Regions from separate parts of the Streptomyces sp. NPDC003697 genome, predicted to be linked through region 2. Evidence: predicted binding sites of a transcription regulator. Region 2 holds the regulator's gene; the other holds the start of a gene.
What was found. Region 2 encodes HspR, which represses chaperone genes until heat shock. Its sites were predicted from a motif close to TTGAGNNNNNNNNNCTCAA; they were not measured.

Region 1 (7,678 bases), on a different contig from region 2:
TGGCGGGAAACAAGCGTGGATGCCCAGCGGAAGGTAAGCCTCGGCAGGGGCCTGGCCTGAGAAAACGGCGGTCCCGTGCCTGATCACACGTGTCCGCCTGCGGGAACGCTCGTGGATCTTGTGGCTCCGATTCGAACCCTACGTCAATCAGACGTAGAGGAAGACCCCGGCAGGGTGATGAGGATCCGGCAACCGCGCTCGGATTCGGCCACGCCGATCCGGCCGCCGTGCAGGTCCACCGCCCAGCGGGCGATCGCCAGACCCAGACCGGTGCCGCCGTCGCTGCCGGGGCCGTGCGGACGCCGTACCGCGCCCCGGTTGAACCGCTCGAACACGCGGTGCCACTCCGACTTCGGGATGCCGGGCCCTTCGTCCAGGACCTCCAGCTCCAGGGAGTCCGGCTGCGGCCCGCGCCGCGCCTTCACCGTCACCCGGCCGTGCGGCGGGCTGTGCTTGACCGCGTTGTCGATGAGGTTGGCGACCACCTGGTGGATGCGCTCGGGGTCCGCGTGCGCGGTCAGCTCCGGCGGGGAGACGTCGAGGTGCAGATGGACGTCGGTGCGCGTGTGGCTGCCGGACCCGGAGGCGATGCCGGCGCGCGCCGAGGCGACCATGTTGGCCTCCTTCAGCACGCCCGACAGATACGGCCACACCTCGAAGCGCCGCATCTTCAGCGGCACGACGCCGTTGTCCAGCCGGGACAGGTCCAGCAGCGTCTCCACCAGCCGGCCGAGCCGCTCGGTCTGCTTCAGGGCGGTGCGCATGGTCTCCGGGTCGGCCTCGGTGAACCCGTCGACGATGTTCTCCAGCACCGCGCGCAGGCCCGCGATGGGGGTGCGCAGCTCGTGCGAGACGTTCGCGACCAGTTCCTTGCGCTGGCGGTCCTGCGCCTCCAGCTCGTCGGCCATGACGTTGATCGTCTGGGCGAGGTCGCCGAGCTCGTCACGGCGCCTCTCGCTCACCCGGCGCGTGTAGTCGCCGTGCGAGATGGACCGGGCCACCGTGTTCATCTCGTCCAGCGGCGCGGTCAGCGAGTGGGCGACGAACTGCGTGATGAGCAGGGTGGCGATCATCGAGAAGACCGTGATGAACCGCAGCTCGGTGTCGGTCCGCACCGCGATCATCAGCAGACCCGTGGTGATCAGAACCGAGATGACGACGAGCGCGCCCAGCTTCGTCTTGATCGAGAACGGGCGGACACCACCCCAGGGCTCGCCCGGGTCCCTCCGTGTGGCCTGCCCCTCGCTCATGGCGTCGGGGTCTCCAGGGCGTACCCGACGCCGTGCACCGTGCGGATCCGCTCGGCGCCGATCTTCCGGCGCAGTGCCTTGATGTGGCTGTCGACGGTCCGGGTCCCGGAGGCGTCCGCCCAGTCCCACACCTCCGCCAGCAGCTGCTCGCGGGAGAGCACCGCGCGCGGGGTGTTCGCCAGGCAGACCAGCAGGTCGAACTCGGTGGGCGTGAGGTGGACGTCCTCGCTGCGCACCCGCACCCGCCGCTGCGCGTGGTCGATCTCCAGCTCGCCCAGGCGCAGGATGCCCGAGCGCGGGGTGGCCGCGGCCAGCGCGGCCCGCTCCACGCGGCGCAGCAGCACGTGCACCCGCGCGGCCAGCTCCCGCATCGAGAACGGCTTGGTCATGTAGTCGTCGGCGCCGACCCCGAGCCCGACCAGCATGTCGGTCTCGTCGTCCCGCGCGGTGAGCATCAGCACCGGCACCGGCCGCTGCGCCTGGACCCGGCGGCAGACCTCCAGGCCGTCGAAGCCGGGCAGCATGATGTCGAGGATCAGCAGGTCGGGCTGCCAGGCCTCGGCGGTGTCCACGGCGGACGGCCCGTCCCCGGCCGTCTGCACGAGGAATCCCTCGGCGCGCAGGCGGGTGGCGATGGCCTCCACGATGGTCGGGTCGTCCTCGACCACCAGGACCCGGCGCTGCGCGCCCGGGCTGGCCGTCGTACCGCTGTGGGAGGTGTGTGTCTGCTCCATCGCCCGCCCCTGAAGTGCTCTCCGGAATCCGTGGGGTGATCCCTTGACTGCGCATGACTGCGATTGACGCTTGAATGATCGGCGTCAGGCAAGCAGGGTACGGGGAGTGGCCGCGCCTTTGCTATCCAGGTCGAACGCCGAGGTGCACGACGTCGGGTACGCCCCGGGCAACGGGGATCTCATCGGTGCGGACCTGCTGGAATCCGACATTCCGCAAGGTTCCTTCGAATACCGGAGACGGCTGCGCCGACCACACCGCGAGGACTCCGCCCGGCCTCAACACCCTTGCGCAGCTTGCCAGTCCGGCCGGCGTGTAGAGGCTCTCGTTGTCCTCGGTGACCGTCCAGCCAGGCCCGTTGTCGATGTCGAGGCACAGGGCGTCGTACGTGTCGGATGTCTCATTGACGTGGGCGACCAGGTCGGCCTCGACGATGCGGGTGCGCGGATCGGCGAGGGCCGCGGCGGTCAACTCGCCGAGCGGGCCGGTCAGATGCCAGTCGATGACGGCGGGCTCGCGCTCGACGACCGTGATGCGTCCCCAGCGCGGATCGGCCGCAGCGTGGGCGAGCGAGAAGCCGACGCCCAGGCCGCCGATCAGCAGGTCCGGCGCCGTACGTCCGGGCGGCGCGCCGAGCGTGGCGAGTGCGGCGGCCGCCGCGGCCGCGGCGGCCGCGGCGTCGATGAGGTGGCGTTCCGAGCGGCCGTCGGAGGTGTCCATCAGGAAACAGCCGTTGGCGATGATCTGCAGCAGCGGCCCGTGCCGGCGCAGCGCGACCTCGCCGTAGGGCCCCTCGCGACGGTCCAGCACCACAGGAGTGTCGTAGGAGGCGGTCATGAGGGCATCCTGCCGCAACGGAGCGGGACCGCCACGTGTAATACGGGTGACGGACCGGGCGGGGGGATGTCACGTCGCGGGATCCCGATCCGTCCGGTGTGTGAAGGGACAGTCGTCGCCCACCCGAGGAGGAGGGGATCCCCATGCGCGCCGCCTACGTCACCGTCACGCTCCTCGCCGCGCTCGCCACCGGCCTGGCCGCCGCCGCGGACTTCGCCGGCCACCCCTGTGCCGCGGGCCAGGCCGACCGGCTCGGCGTGCCCCGGTCCTGGATGCGTCCGCTGGGCGCGTGCCTGGCGGCCGGCGCGCTGGGCCTGCTCGCCGGTCCGGTGGCGCCGGTGCTGGGGGCACTGGCCGCGGCCGGCCTCGTGCTGTACTTCCTCGGCGCCCTCGCCGTGCACCTGCGGGCCGGTGATCGCCACCTGGGCGCGTGGTGCGTGTTCTTCGTCCTGGCGGTGGCCGCGCTGGGCCTGAACCCGGTCTGCCACGCCGGCTGAGCGGGCCGGCGGGCGGCCCGGCGAGGCCCGCCGGAGCGCGGACGCGTGCGGGAACAGACCCGCGGCGCCGGTGGCTGAGCCGGGCGACGGGATCGGGCCGGCGCCCACCTCCCGGGGTGGCCCGGCGGCCTCCCAGGGGGTCCCGGCCGGCCCTTCCCCCGCCTTGTGGCCTTCTCGGGCCCTGTGTGCTCGATGTCCGCGCCCGATCGCTCAGAGCGAACACCGGTCTGGGAACATCGGAGGACTCCGGAGCATTGAGTCGGCATAACTCAACTTGACTGCTGAAGGGGAGATCATGGCTGCTGAGTCCGCAGCGTTCACATCGCTCACCCTGCCCGTGCTGCCGCTCGACGACGAGGTCGTGCTGCCCGGGATGGTCGTCCCGCTGGACCTGAGCGACTCCGAGGTGCGGGCCGCGGTGGAGGCCGCCCAGGCCGCCGCCCGCTCGGAACCCGGCAAGCCCAAGGTGCTGCTGGTGCCACGGGTCGAGGGAACCTATGCGAAGACCGGTGTGCTGGGCACCGTCGAGCAGGTCGGCCGGCTCGCCGACGGCGACCCGGGCGCCCTGGTCCGCGGCCGCGGCCGCGTCCGGATCGGCGCGGGGACCACCGGCCCGGGCGCGGCGCTGTGGGTCGAGGGGACGACGATCGACGCGAGCGTGCCCGACCCGCTGCCCGGCCAGGTCGTGGAGCTGGTCAAGGAGTACAAGGCCCTCGCGACCAGCTGGCTGAAGAAGCGCGGCGCCTGGCAGGTCGTCGACCGCGTGCAGGCCATCGACGACGTCTCCGCACTCGCCGACAACTCCGGCTACTCGCCGTTCCTGACCACAGAGCAGAAGGTGGAGCTGCTGGAGACCGCCGACCCGGTGGCCCGCCTCAGGCTCGCCACCCAGCAGCTGCGGGACCACCTCGCCGAGCAGGAGGTGGCCGAGACGATCGCCAAGGACGTCCAGGAGGGCGTCGACAAGCAGCAGCGCGAGTTCCTGCTCCGCCGCCAGCTGGAGGCGGTCCGCAAGGAGCTCCGCGACCTCAACGGCGACCAGGACGGCGAGGAGTCCGACGACTACCGGGCCCGCGTCGAGGCCGCCGACCTGCCCGAGAAGGTCCGCGAGGCGGCCCTGAAGGAGGTCGACAAGCTGGAGCGCGCCTCCGACCAGTCGCCGGAGGGCTCCTGGATCCGCACCTGGCTGGACACGGTCCTGGAGATGCCGTGGAACGAGCGGACCGAGGACGCCTACGACATCCGGGGCGCGAAGGCGGTCCTGGACGCCGACCACGCCGGCCTGGACGACGTGAAGGAACGGATCACCGAGTACCTGGCGGTGCGCAAGCGCCGCAGCGACCGCGGCCTCGGGGCGGTCGGCGGGCGTGACGGCGGCGGGCGACGAGGAGGCGGCGCCGTGCTCGCGCTCGTCGGCCCGCCCGGCGTCGGCAAGACCTCGCTCGGCGAGTCCGTGGCGCACGCCATGGGCCGCAAGTTCGTCCGCGTCGCCCTCGGCGGCGTCCGCGACGAGGCGGAGATCCGCGGCCACCGGCGCACCTACGTCGGCGCGCTGCCCGGCCGCATCGTGCGCGCCGTCAAGGAGGCCGGGTCCATGAACCCGGTCGTGCTCCTCGACGAGATCGACAAGGTCGGCTCCGACTTCCGCGGCGACCCGGCCGCTGCCCTGCTGGAGGTCCTGGACCCCGCGCAGAACCACACCTTCCGCGACCACTACCTGGAGGTCGAGCTCGACCTCTCGGACGTGGTCTTCCTCGCTACGGCCAACGTGCTGGAGGCGATCCCGGAGGCGCTGGCCGACCGCATGGACGTCGTCCGCCTGGACGGCTACACGGAGGACGAGAAGGTCGTCATCGCCCGTGACCACCTGCTCCCGCGCCAGCTGGAGCGGGCGGGCCTGAGCGCGGACGAGGTCGTGATCGAGGAGGGCGCGCTGCGCCGGCTCGCCGGCGAGTACACGCGTGAGGCGGGCGTCCGCACCCTGGAGCGGTCCATCACGCGGGTGCTGCGCAAGGTGGCGGCCCAGCACGAGCTGGGGGAGCGGGAGCTTCCGCTCACCGTCACCGCGGGCGACCTGCGCGACCTGATCGGGCGGCCGCACCACGTGCCCGAGTCCGCGCAGGACCCGGCCGAGCGGCGCACGGCGGTGCCGGGCGTGGCGACGGGCCTCGCGGTCACCGGAGCCGGGGGCGACGTGCTCTTCGTGGAGGCGTCGCTGGCCGACCCGGAGACGGGCGCGGCCGGGCTGACCCTGACCGGCCAGCTGGGCGACGTGATGAAGGAGTCGGCGCAGATCGCGCTGAGCTTCCTGCGCAGCCACGGCGCCGAGCTGGAGCTGCCGGTCGGCGACCTGAAGGACCGGGGCGTGCACATCCACTTCCCGGCGGGCGCGGTGCCCAAGGACGGGCCGAGCGCGGGCATCACGATGACGACGGCGCTCGCCTCGCTGCTCTCGGGCCGCCCGGTGCGCACGGACGTGGCGATGACCGGCGAGGTGTCGCTGACCGGCCGGGTGCTGCCCATCGGCGGTGTGAAGCAGAAGCTGCTGGCGGCCCACCGTGCCGGGGTGACGACCGTGATCATCCCCAAGCGCAACGAGCCCGACCTGGACGACGTCCCGGCGGAGGTGCTGGACAAGCTCGACGTCCACCCCGTCACCGACGTCCGCCAGGTCCTCCAGCTGGCGCTCGCGCCCGCCACGAGCGGCGCGGCGCCGGAGGTTCCCGTGGCGGCGTGACGGACGCCGTGGACGGCGCGAGGGCCCGGTTCCCCGAAAGGGGGGCCGGGCCCCGTCCTGTGCGCCTGACACCGCGCGGCCGGCCGGCGGACGGCACGCCCTCGCGGTGCGGGCGCCCGCACCCGGCCGGGCGCGGGGGCTCCGTCGCCGCGCCGGTCCGGGGCGACCCTCCAAGCTCCCGGCCGGCGGAGGCCACGGGAGGGCCCTCAGCCGAGGGCGAGCGCCTGCACCCGGTCGAGCGCTCCGTTGAACTTGTCGTGGTCACCGACCGTCGGGCCCGACGAGGTGTACTGCCACATCGTGTAGAAGCCCCAGCCCGCCGGCAGGGTCCCCGGATCGGTGGAGTAGCGGGCGATCCACAGCGGGTTGTTCGCGGCGAAGCCGCCGTAGTCGCCGGTGCACTGGGTCCACCAGCTGGTGGCCGTGTAGATGACCGCGTCCCGGCCCGTGCGCGCCCGGTAGGTGTTCAGGAAGTCGGCGATCCAGCCGACCATGGCGCTCTGCGTCTTGCCGTAGCAGGCGGCGCCGTAGGGGTTCCACTCGATGTCGAGCGTGCCCGGCAGCGTCCTGCCGTCGCGGGACCAGCCGCCGCCGTGGTCGACGAAGTAGTTGGCCTGGGCGGCTCCGCCGGCGGTGTCCGGGGTCGCGAAGTGGTACGCGCCGCGGATCATGCCGACGTCGTACGAGCCGTTGTACTGCTGGGCGAAGTAGGGGTTCGTGTAGTACGTCCCCTCGGTCGCCTTCGTGTACGCCCACCGCACGCCGCTGTTCCACAGCGTCGGCCAGGCCACGTCGCCCTGGTGGCCACTGACGTCGACCCCCTCGGTCTGGGTGGCGGCACCGCCGGCGAGCGTGCCGCCGCCGCCGTCGTGCGCCACGACGCCCATGCCCATGGAGGCGGTGCCGCGGGCGGGAGCGGTGGCTGCGGAGGAGGGGAGCGCGGAGAGGAGGGAGAGCGCGGCGAGCAGGGTCCCCGTGACGGCGGGGCGTCGTACGCGGGCCGTTCCGGATCTGTGCACGGGCATGACGTGCCTCCGATGGCTCGGTGGTGCTCGGTGGGGGAAACGCGCGGGCGTGCCCGGTGCGGGGAGAGCGGCCGGCGCGGACCGGCCGGCGTGCTGGGCGTGGGCATGCCATTCAGTGCCTGGGCATGAAGCTACGCACGTAGACATCGCCGTGGGAAGAGGGTCCGGAGGCTGCCGTTGGTCTAAGCCTGCGAAATACTGACGGAGCTGCGGCGATGGCGGCGCAGGGCGGAAACTTTCAGCACCGGGAAACCGGACGACGACATGCAGGGGCTGACTGACGTGCGGGAAGACGGAAACGGCGAGGGGCGCCGAGTCGCGTCCGGGGCGTCGCCGCACGGGACGGACCCGGAGTTCCTGTCCCTGGAGCGCGAGCTGACCGTGCTGCTGCGGCGGGCCCGCGCCAACCAGGGAGAGATGGCCCGGGAGGTCCACCCGGACCTGGAGTCCGCCGCGTACGGACTGCTCGTCCGGCTGGAGGAGCACGGCGGCCAGCGCGCCACGGACCTCGCCGCGTACATCGGCGTCGGCAAGGCCACGATGTCCCGGCAGTTGCGTGCCCTGGAGGAACTCGGCCTGGTCGCCCGGGAACCCGACCCC
Region 2 (7,678 bases):
CTCGGCCGAGGGCCCGCTGCACCTGGACGAGAAGCTCACCCGCGCGCAGTTCCAGCAGCTGACCGCGGACCTGCTGGAGCGCTGCAAGACGCCGTTCCACAACGTCATCAAGGACGCGGGCATCTCCATCAGCGGCATCGACCACGTCGTGCTCGTCGGTGGCTCCACCCGTATGCCCGCTGTCGCCGAGCTCGTCAAGGAGCTGACCGGCGGCAAGGAGGCCAACAAGGGCGTGAACCCGGACGAGGTCGTCGCCATCGGCGCCTCGCTCCAGGCCGGTGTCCTCAAGGGCGAGGTCAAGGACGTCCTGCTCCTCGACGTCACCCCGCTGTCCCTCGGCATCGAGACCAAGGGCGGCATCATGACCAAGCTGATCGAGCGCAACACCACGATCCCGACCAAGCGGTCCGAGATCTTCACCACGGCCGAGGACAACCAGCCGTCCGTGCAGATCCAGGTCTACCAGGGCGAGCGCGAGATCGCGGCCTACAACAAGAAGCTCGGCATGTTCGAGCTGACCGGTCTGCCGCCGGCGCCGCGCGGCGTCCCGCAGATCGAGGTCTCCTTCGACATCGACGCCAACGGCATCATGCACGTCGCGGCGAAGGACCTCGGCACCGGCAAGGAGCAGAAGATGACCGTCACCGGCGGCTCCTCGCTCCCGAAGGACGAGGTCGACCGCATGCGTGAGGAGGCCGAGCGCTACGCGGAGGAGGACCACAAGCGCCGCGAGGCCGCCGAGACCCGCAACCAGGGCGAGCAGCTCGTCTACCAGACCGAGAAGTTCCTCAAGGACAACGAGGACAAGGTCCCGGGCGAGATCAAGACCGAGGTCGAGGCCGCCGTCGCCGAGCTGAAGGAGAAGCTCAAGGGCGAGGACACGACCGAGATCCGCACCGCCACGGAGAAGGTCGCGGCCGTCTCGCAGAAGCTGGGCCAGGCCATGTACGCCGACGCCCAGGGCGCCCAGGCCGCCGACGGCGCGTCCGCCGGCGCCGGTGAGGCCAAGGCCGACGACGACGTGGTGGACGCCGAGATCGTCGACGACGAGCGCAAGGACGGTGCCGCGTGACGGAGGAGACCCCGGGCTTCGACGAACAGCAGCAGGCTCAGCAGGGCCAGCAGCCGGCGCAGCAGCCCGACGTCCCCTCCGGCGCCACCTCTGACGACGCCGAGCCGCAGGCCGCCTCCTCCGCCAAGGAGGAGGGGGCGGCCCCGGCCGGGGACGCGGCCCAGACGGCCGGCCTGACGGCACAGCTGGACCAGGCCCGCACGGCGCTGGCCGAGCGCACGGCGGACCTGCAGCGGCTGCAGGCGGAGTTCCAGAACTACCGGCGCCGGGTCGAGCGCGACCGGGTCGCGGTGAAGGAGGTCGCGATCGCGAACCTCCTCACCGAGCTCCTGCCCGTGCTCGACGACATCGGGCGCGCACGCGAGCACGGCGAACTGGTGGGCGGTTTCAAGTCCGTCGGCGAGTCGCTGGAGACCGTGGCGGCGAAGATGGGGCTGCAGCAGTTCGGCAAGGAGGGCGAGCCCTTCGACCCGACGATCCACGAGGCCCTGATGCACAGCTACGCGCCGGACGTCACCGAGACGACGTGCGTGGCGATTCTGCAGCCCGGGTACCGGATCGGCGAGCGCACCATCCGCCCCGCGCGGGTGGCCGTGGCCGAGCCTCAGCCGGGCGCGCAGACGGTCAGGCCGGCGGAGGACTCCGCCGCCGAGCCCGCGGAGCAGGCCGAGGACAAGGAGAACGGTGGCCCGGAGGAGGGCTGACGTCGAGACGAACGCAGGGAAGGAGGGGCGTCGGGGATGAGCACCAAGGACTTCATCGAGAAGGACTACTACAAGGTCCTCGGCGTCCCCAAGGACGCCACCGAGGCCGAGATCAAGAAGGCGTACCGGAAGCTCGCCCGCGAGTTCCACCCGGACGCCAACAAGGGCAACGCCAGGGCCGAGGAGCGGTTCAAGGAGATCTCCGAGGCGAACGACGTCCTCGGCGACCCCAAGAAGCGCAAGGAGTACGACGAGGCCCGCTCCCTGTTCGGCAACGGCGGATTCCGCCCCGGGCCGGGTGCGGGCGGCGGCTCCTTCAACTTCGACCTGGGCGACCTCTTCGGAGGCGGCGCCCAGGGCGGGGGAGCCGGCGGCTTCGGCGGTGGCATAGGTGACGTCTTCGGGGGCCTGTTCAACCGGGGCGGCGCGGGCACCACGCGGACCCAGCCCCGGCGCGGCCAGGACATCGAGTCCGAGGTCACGCTGAGCTTCACGGAGGCCATCGAGGGCGCGACGGTGCCGCTGCGCATGTCCTCGCAGGCGCCGTGCAAGGCCTGCTCGGGCACCGGCGACAAGAACGGCACGCCGCGGGTGTGCCCGACCTGCGTCGGCACCGGGCAGGTGGCGCGCGGCTCGGGTGGCGGGTTCTCGCTGACCGACCCGTGCCCGGACTGCAAGGGCCGCGGCCTGATGGCGGAGCACCCGTGCGACGTCTGCAAGGGCTCGGGCCGCGCCAAGTCGTCCCGGACCATGCAGGTGCGCATTCCCGCGGGCGTCTCCGACGGCCAGCGGATCCGGTTGCGCGGGAAGGGCGCGCCGGGCGAGCGGGGCGGACCGGCGGGCGACCTCTACGTCGTCGTGCACGTCGGCTCCCACCCGGTCTTCGGCCGCAAGGGCGACAACCTCACCGTCACCGTGCCGGTGACGTACCCGGAGGCCGCCCTCGGCGGCGAGGTCCGGGTGCCGACGCTCGGCGGGCCGTCGGTGACGCTGAAGCTGCCTCCGGGCACGCCGAACGGCCGTACGATGCGCGCCCGGGGCAAGGGCGCGGTCCGCAAGGACGGCACCCGTGGGGACCTGTTGGTCACCGTGGAGGTGAGTGTGCCGAAGGACCTGTCGGGGAAGGCTCGTGACGCGCTGGAGGCGTATCGCGAGGCGACCGCGGGCGAGGACCCGCGGGCGGAGCTGTTCGAGGCCGCGAAGGGAGCATGAGTGAGATGGACGGCCGCCGTCGCAACCCGTACGAACTGACGGAAGAGACCCCGGTGTACGTCATCTCGGTGGCCGCCCAGCTGTCCGGACTGCACCCGCAGACCCTCCGTCAGTACGACAGGCTGGGCCTGGTCTCTCCGGACCGCACGGCGGGGCGGGGCCGCCGCTACTCGGCTCGTGACATCGAACTGCTGCGACAGGTCCAGCAGTTGTCGCAGGACGAGGGCATCAACCTGGCCGGCATCAAGCGGATCATCGAACTGGAGAACCAGGTCGCCGCGCTGCAGTCCCGCGTCGCGGAGCTGCAGACGGCCCTGGAGGGCGCGGCGGCCACGATGCGTCAGCGTGAGGCGGCCGTCCACGCCTCCTACCGCCGCGACCTGGTCCCGTACCAGGACGTCCAGCAGACCAGCGCGCTGGTGGTGTGGCGGCCCAAGAGGCGGCAGCAGCAGTCGGACTGACCCGCACACGAGTGGCACACCAGGGCCGGGAGGCGTCGACCTCCCGGCCCTTCCGCATGCCGCGACGCGGTGCCGTGACCGGTCCGGCGCCACGGTGCCGGCGGCGGTGCCCGGACGGTGGGCGCCGGGCGGTGGCGTGCTCGCGACGAGGGTGGCCGGGTTCGTTCGGTTGCCCGATCGAGGGGCGAACGGGTCGGCGACCCCGGCCTGGTGGCGACTCGTCAGGAATGGTGGCGGTTGTGCTGATCTTTGCCTGCCCGTGAACTGCTTTTGAGTGAAGGGCCCGTAAAGGGTGGTTGCAGGGAGTTGCGCAGACCCTTCACGAGCTTGCTGAGCGTGCTGTTGTCATCTCGTTAAGTGGCATCTCTTGACGCCGGTACCCGGTGCCGCGTTGGCTTTTCAGTCACCTGGGTCGCACTGCTGCACCCACGTCCGGAAGGCACCAGAAGTGAGCACCTCGATGCGTCGTATCGCCATAGCCGTGGCCGCGCCCACGCTGACCTTCTCGCTGTCCGCCTGTGGCGGGTTCGGCGTGTCAGGCGGCGGCGGCGACGCGAGGCCGACCAAGGGCGGCGAGGTCACGGTCGGTCTGCTGCTGCCGGAGACCGCGAACACGCGGTACGAGAAGTTCGACTACCCGATCATCAAGAGGAAGGTCGCCTCGCTCACCCGGGACGAGGGCCGGGTGCGGTACGCCAACGCGGAGGCGGACGCGGACCGGCAGAACAGCCAGATGCAGAAGATGATCGACGACAAGGTCGACGTCATCCTGATCGACGCGGTCGACTCGCACGCCATCGCCGGCGAGGTCAAGAAGGCCAAGGACGCCGGCATCCCGGTCATCGCCTACGACCGGCTGGCCGAGGGCCCGATCGACGCCTACGTCTCCTTCGACAACGAACTGGTCGGCGAGGTGCAAGGCCGGACGCTGCTCGAGGCGATGGGTCCGGGCGTCGACGCCTCCAAGAAGATCGTCATGATCAACGGCTCGCCCACCGACCCGAACGCCGCACAGTTCAAGAAGGGTGCGCTCTCCCAGCTCAGCGGCAAGGTGACGATCGCCAAGGAGTTCGACACCAAGGGCTGGAAGCCGGAGAACGCCGAGGCGAACATGACCGAGGCGATCAACGACATCGGCAAGGGCGACATCGCCGGTGTCTATGCCGCCAACGACGGCATGGCGGGCGGTGTCATCCGGGCCCTCGACGCCGCGGGTGTCTCCAAGCTGCCGCCGGTCACCGGCCAGGACGCCGAACTCGACGCGGTGCAGCGGATCGTCAGCGGTGAGCAGTACATGAGCGTGTACAAGTCCTACCCGACGGAGGCCGAGACGGCCGCCGAGATGGCCGTCGCCAAGGTGCAGGGCAAGGACATCCAGTTCGACTCCCTGACCCGCGACAGGGTCAGCAGCCCCACCGACCGGGACATCCCGGCGCAACTCGTCTCCGTCGTCGCGCTGACCAGGAGCAACATCGAGGACACCGTCATCGCCGACGGCATCTACGAGAAGTCCGACATCTGTGCCGGCAAGTACCGGTCGGCCTGCGAGGCCATCGGCCTGAAGTAGGCCGGAAACCGCCCTGAAGCAGCGGAGGGACGGCCCTTTCCGGGGGCCGTCCCTCCGCGTTTCCCGGGCTGCTCCCGTCGGCGTTTCCCCGGCCCCTCCACGGTTCGGCGGCCCACCCGCCACATGCCCCGCGCCGCGTCCGCCGGAGGCGTGGACACAGTGGTCGAAATCCCTGCTTTCCGGCTGCCGTCGCGGGGGTACCCGTGTTGCGGAGGCGGTCCGGTCCGCGCATAGTTGCGCTGCGGAAGAGGCGGAACCGGGGGTGTGATGGGCCATGGCCGGGCACGGGACGGAGGAGCATCCTCATGGTGCCGACCGACTGTGCGAGGCCGGGGATCGTGTGTATTCCCGGGCCGTACGGCGCGGCCGGGTGGCCCGTTGCGACGCCGAGCCGGTGCCGTGCCTGCTGGAACTGGCGCTGCTGCACCCCGACCCCGACGACATGGACTGGCTGGTGCCCACCGCGCCCCAGGAGGTCATCACCCGCCTGCTGCGCGGGATGTACGACGAGGTCAGCGAGAGCCATCGGCGGGTCGGCTCGGTGGTGGCGGCGTTCGAGCGGTACGCGGGCCTGGGCCGTGAGGTCCGGGTGCCCCCGGCCGCGGTGGAGGGCACGGCCATCCGCGTCCTGGACGGTCTGCCCCGCATCCAGGCGGCCATGGACGAGGCGACGGAGGCGTGCCGGACGGAGGTGCTGACCGTCCAGCCCGGCGGCATCCGGCGCGAGCACGAGCTGTCCGAGGGCCTGCACCGGGCCCTGGCGCTGCGCGGCCGCGGCGTGCGGATGCGGGACCTGTACACCCATGTGGCGCGGCACGGCCAGGGCCTGCTCACCTATCTGGAGCTGATGGGCGACGCCGTCGAGGCGCGCACGCTGGACGAGGTCATCGACCGGCTGATCCTCTTCGACCGCACGGTCGCGTTCATCCCGGCCAACACCGACCGCACGATGGCCCTGGAACTGCGCCACCCGGCCCTCGTCGAGTACCTGGTGACGGTCTTCGAGCGGCTCTGGCGGCTGGCGATCCCGCTGACCGCGCCGTTGCCGGACACCGGCATCGAGGGCATCTCGCACCGGGAGCGGTCCATCGCCGCGTTGCTGGCGGAGGGCCACCAGGACGCCGTCATCGCCGAACGGCTCGGCATCAGCGTGCGCACCTGCCGGGCGCACATCGCGCGGCTGTCGGAGACGCTGGGCGCCGCCAGCCGTACCCAGCTGGGCGTGCGCATCGCCCAGGCCGGGCTGGACGGGCCGCCGCGCGCCACGGCCCTCCCGGCGGTCCCCGGGCCCGGCCGGAACTTCCCGACCGGCCGCTGACGGAGCCGGACACTGCCCCGACCGGGCACTGCCTCGACCGGGCACTGCCCCGGCCGGCCGCTGATCCGGCCGGGCCGCCGCCCGTGGAGGCGGGCTCAGGGCCGCTGGTCGAGGATCCCCGACTGGGCGATGAGGAAGCCGAGTTGGGCCCGGCTGCCGCTGCCGAGGGCGGTGGCCAGCTTGGCGATGTGGGCCCGGCAGGTGCGCACGTTCATGCCCAGCCGGCGGGCGATGGCCTCGTCGACGTGGCCTTCGACGAGGAGTTTGGCGATGGAGTGCTGGATCTCGGTGATGCCGTCGGGGGCGGTCTCGTAGGGCGCGCCGGCGCTGAGCGGGACCGCCCGGTTCCACATGAACTCGAAGACCTGGATGAGGTAGCGGACCAGGCCGGGGTGGCGCAGTTCCAGCGCGACCTGCCGGTCCTCGCGGATGGGGATGAAGGCGACGGTGTCGTCGCAGACGACGAGCCGCTCGACCAGCTCGTCGATCGTGCGTATCTCGACCTTGCCGTCGGCGATCTGGTCGACGTAGGCGAGCCGTTCGGGACTGTGCCGGGCCGTGTGCTGGTACAGCGTGCGCAGTTTGACACCGCGTTCGAGCAGCGGCTTGTCGCGCTCCAGGCCCTCCAGGGTCCTGCGTTCGGGCCGGCGGCCGCTCGGCTGGACCGTGAGCATCTCCGTCTGGCACTGGGTGGTCGCCAGGTCCAGGGCCGCGTTGATGCGGTCCAGCCCCTCCAGCACCGTGATCGCGTGGGTGGGCGCGGCGGCCTGCGCGCTGAGGGCCATGAACGGCTCGAAAGCATCCGCCAGTTCGATGGACCGCCGGCGGCGATCGCTGATCTCCCGTTCGAGGGGGTTCAGCCGCTGGGCCAGGGCGACACCCGGCGGAACCGGGCGCAGCCAGTTCGCGTCATCGGGATCGGGGTGGAGCAGGGCGAACTCCGTGAGGCACGGCGCGGACTCCGCGTCCGTGCGCGCGACACGCCCCATACGCAGGGCGTTCGCGTAAAGTCGGCTGCCTTCCTCGCACAGCTCGGTCACGGCATGGGGATGTGTGGCTTTAGTCCGATTGGCTGTCAAATCTCCACCCCCCAGGGTCCTGAACGTGCAGGAACATGATGCACCGATTGTGTGGCCATGACGTGCCTGAATGAGCCATCGTCTTACTCGACGGGGGAAGAGGGGACCTTCAAGTGAGGACGAAGCCGACTATGCGTAAGAGAATGCTTCGCTCGGTGCTTGTCGCCATCTTCTCTGCCGTTGTGGCCTTCGGATCGCTGAGTGGCCTCTCCGGCGCGAAGAGCGACGTACGAGCGGACAGTGTGTGGTCCGTGGTACCGGCCCG

Region 1: the regulator HspR is predicted to act here: its motif matches at 3,571-3,589, upstream of lon (endopeptidase La).

What each region holds. Positions count from the first base shown of each region.
Region 1 covers NZ_JBSFNN010000015.1:67,916-75,593, forward strand. The annotation lists gene ACWDNY_RS08995 (sensor histidine kinase) at 144-1,250, opposite strand; gene ACWDNY_RS09000 (response regulator transcription factor) at 1,247-1,984, opposite strand; gene ACWDNY_RS09005 (spermidine synthase) at 2,106-2,819, opposite strand; gene ACWDNY_RS09010 (DoxX family protein) at 2,963-3,316, shown strand; gene lon (endopeptidase La) at 3,612-6,053, shown strand; gene ACWDNY_RS09020 (lysozyme) at 6,260-7,078, opposite strand; gene ACWDNY_RS09025 (MarR family winged helix-turn-helix transcriptional regulator) at 7,361-7,678, shown strand, end outside.
Region 2 covers NZ_JBSFNN010000017.1:91,813-99,490, forward strand. The annotation lists gene dnaK (molecular chaperone DnaK) at 1-1,072, shown strand, start outside; gene grpE (nucleotide exchange factor GrpE) at 1,069-1,776, shown strand; gene dnaJ (molecular chaperone DnaJ) at 1,813-2,988, shown strand; gene ACWDNY_RS10100 (heat shock protein transcriptional repressor HspR) at 2,994-3,449, shown strand; gene ACWDNY_RS10105 (sugar ABC transporter substrate-binding protein) at 3,910-5,016, shown strand; gene ACWDNY_RS10110 (LuxR C-terminal-related transcriptional regulator) at 5,291-6,334, shown strand; gene ACWDNY_RS10115 (helix-turn-helix transcriptional regulator) at 6,430-7,413, opposite strand; gene ACWDNY_RS10120 (hypothetical protein) at 7,569-7,678, shown strand, end outside.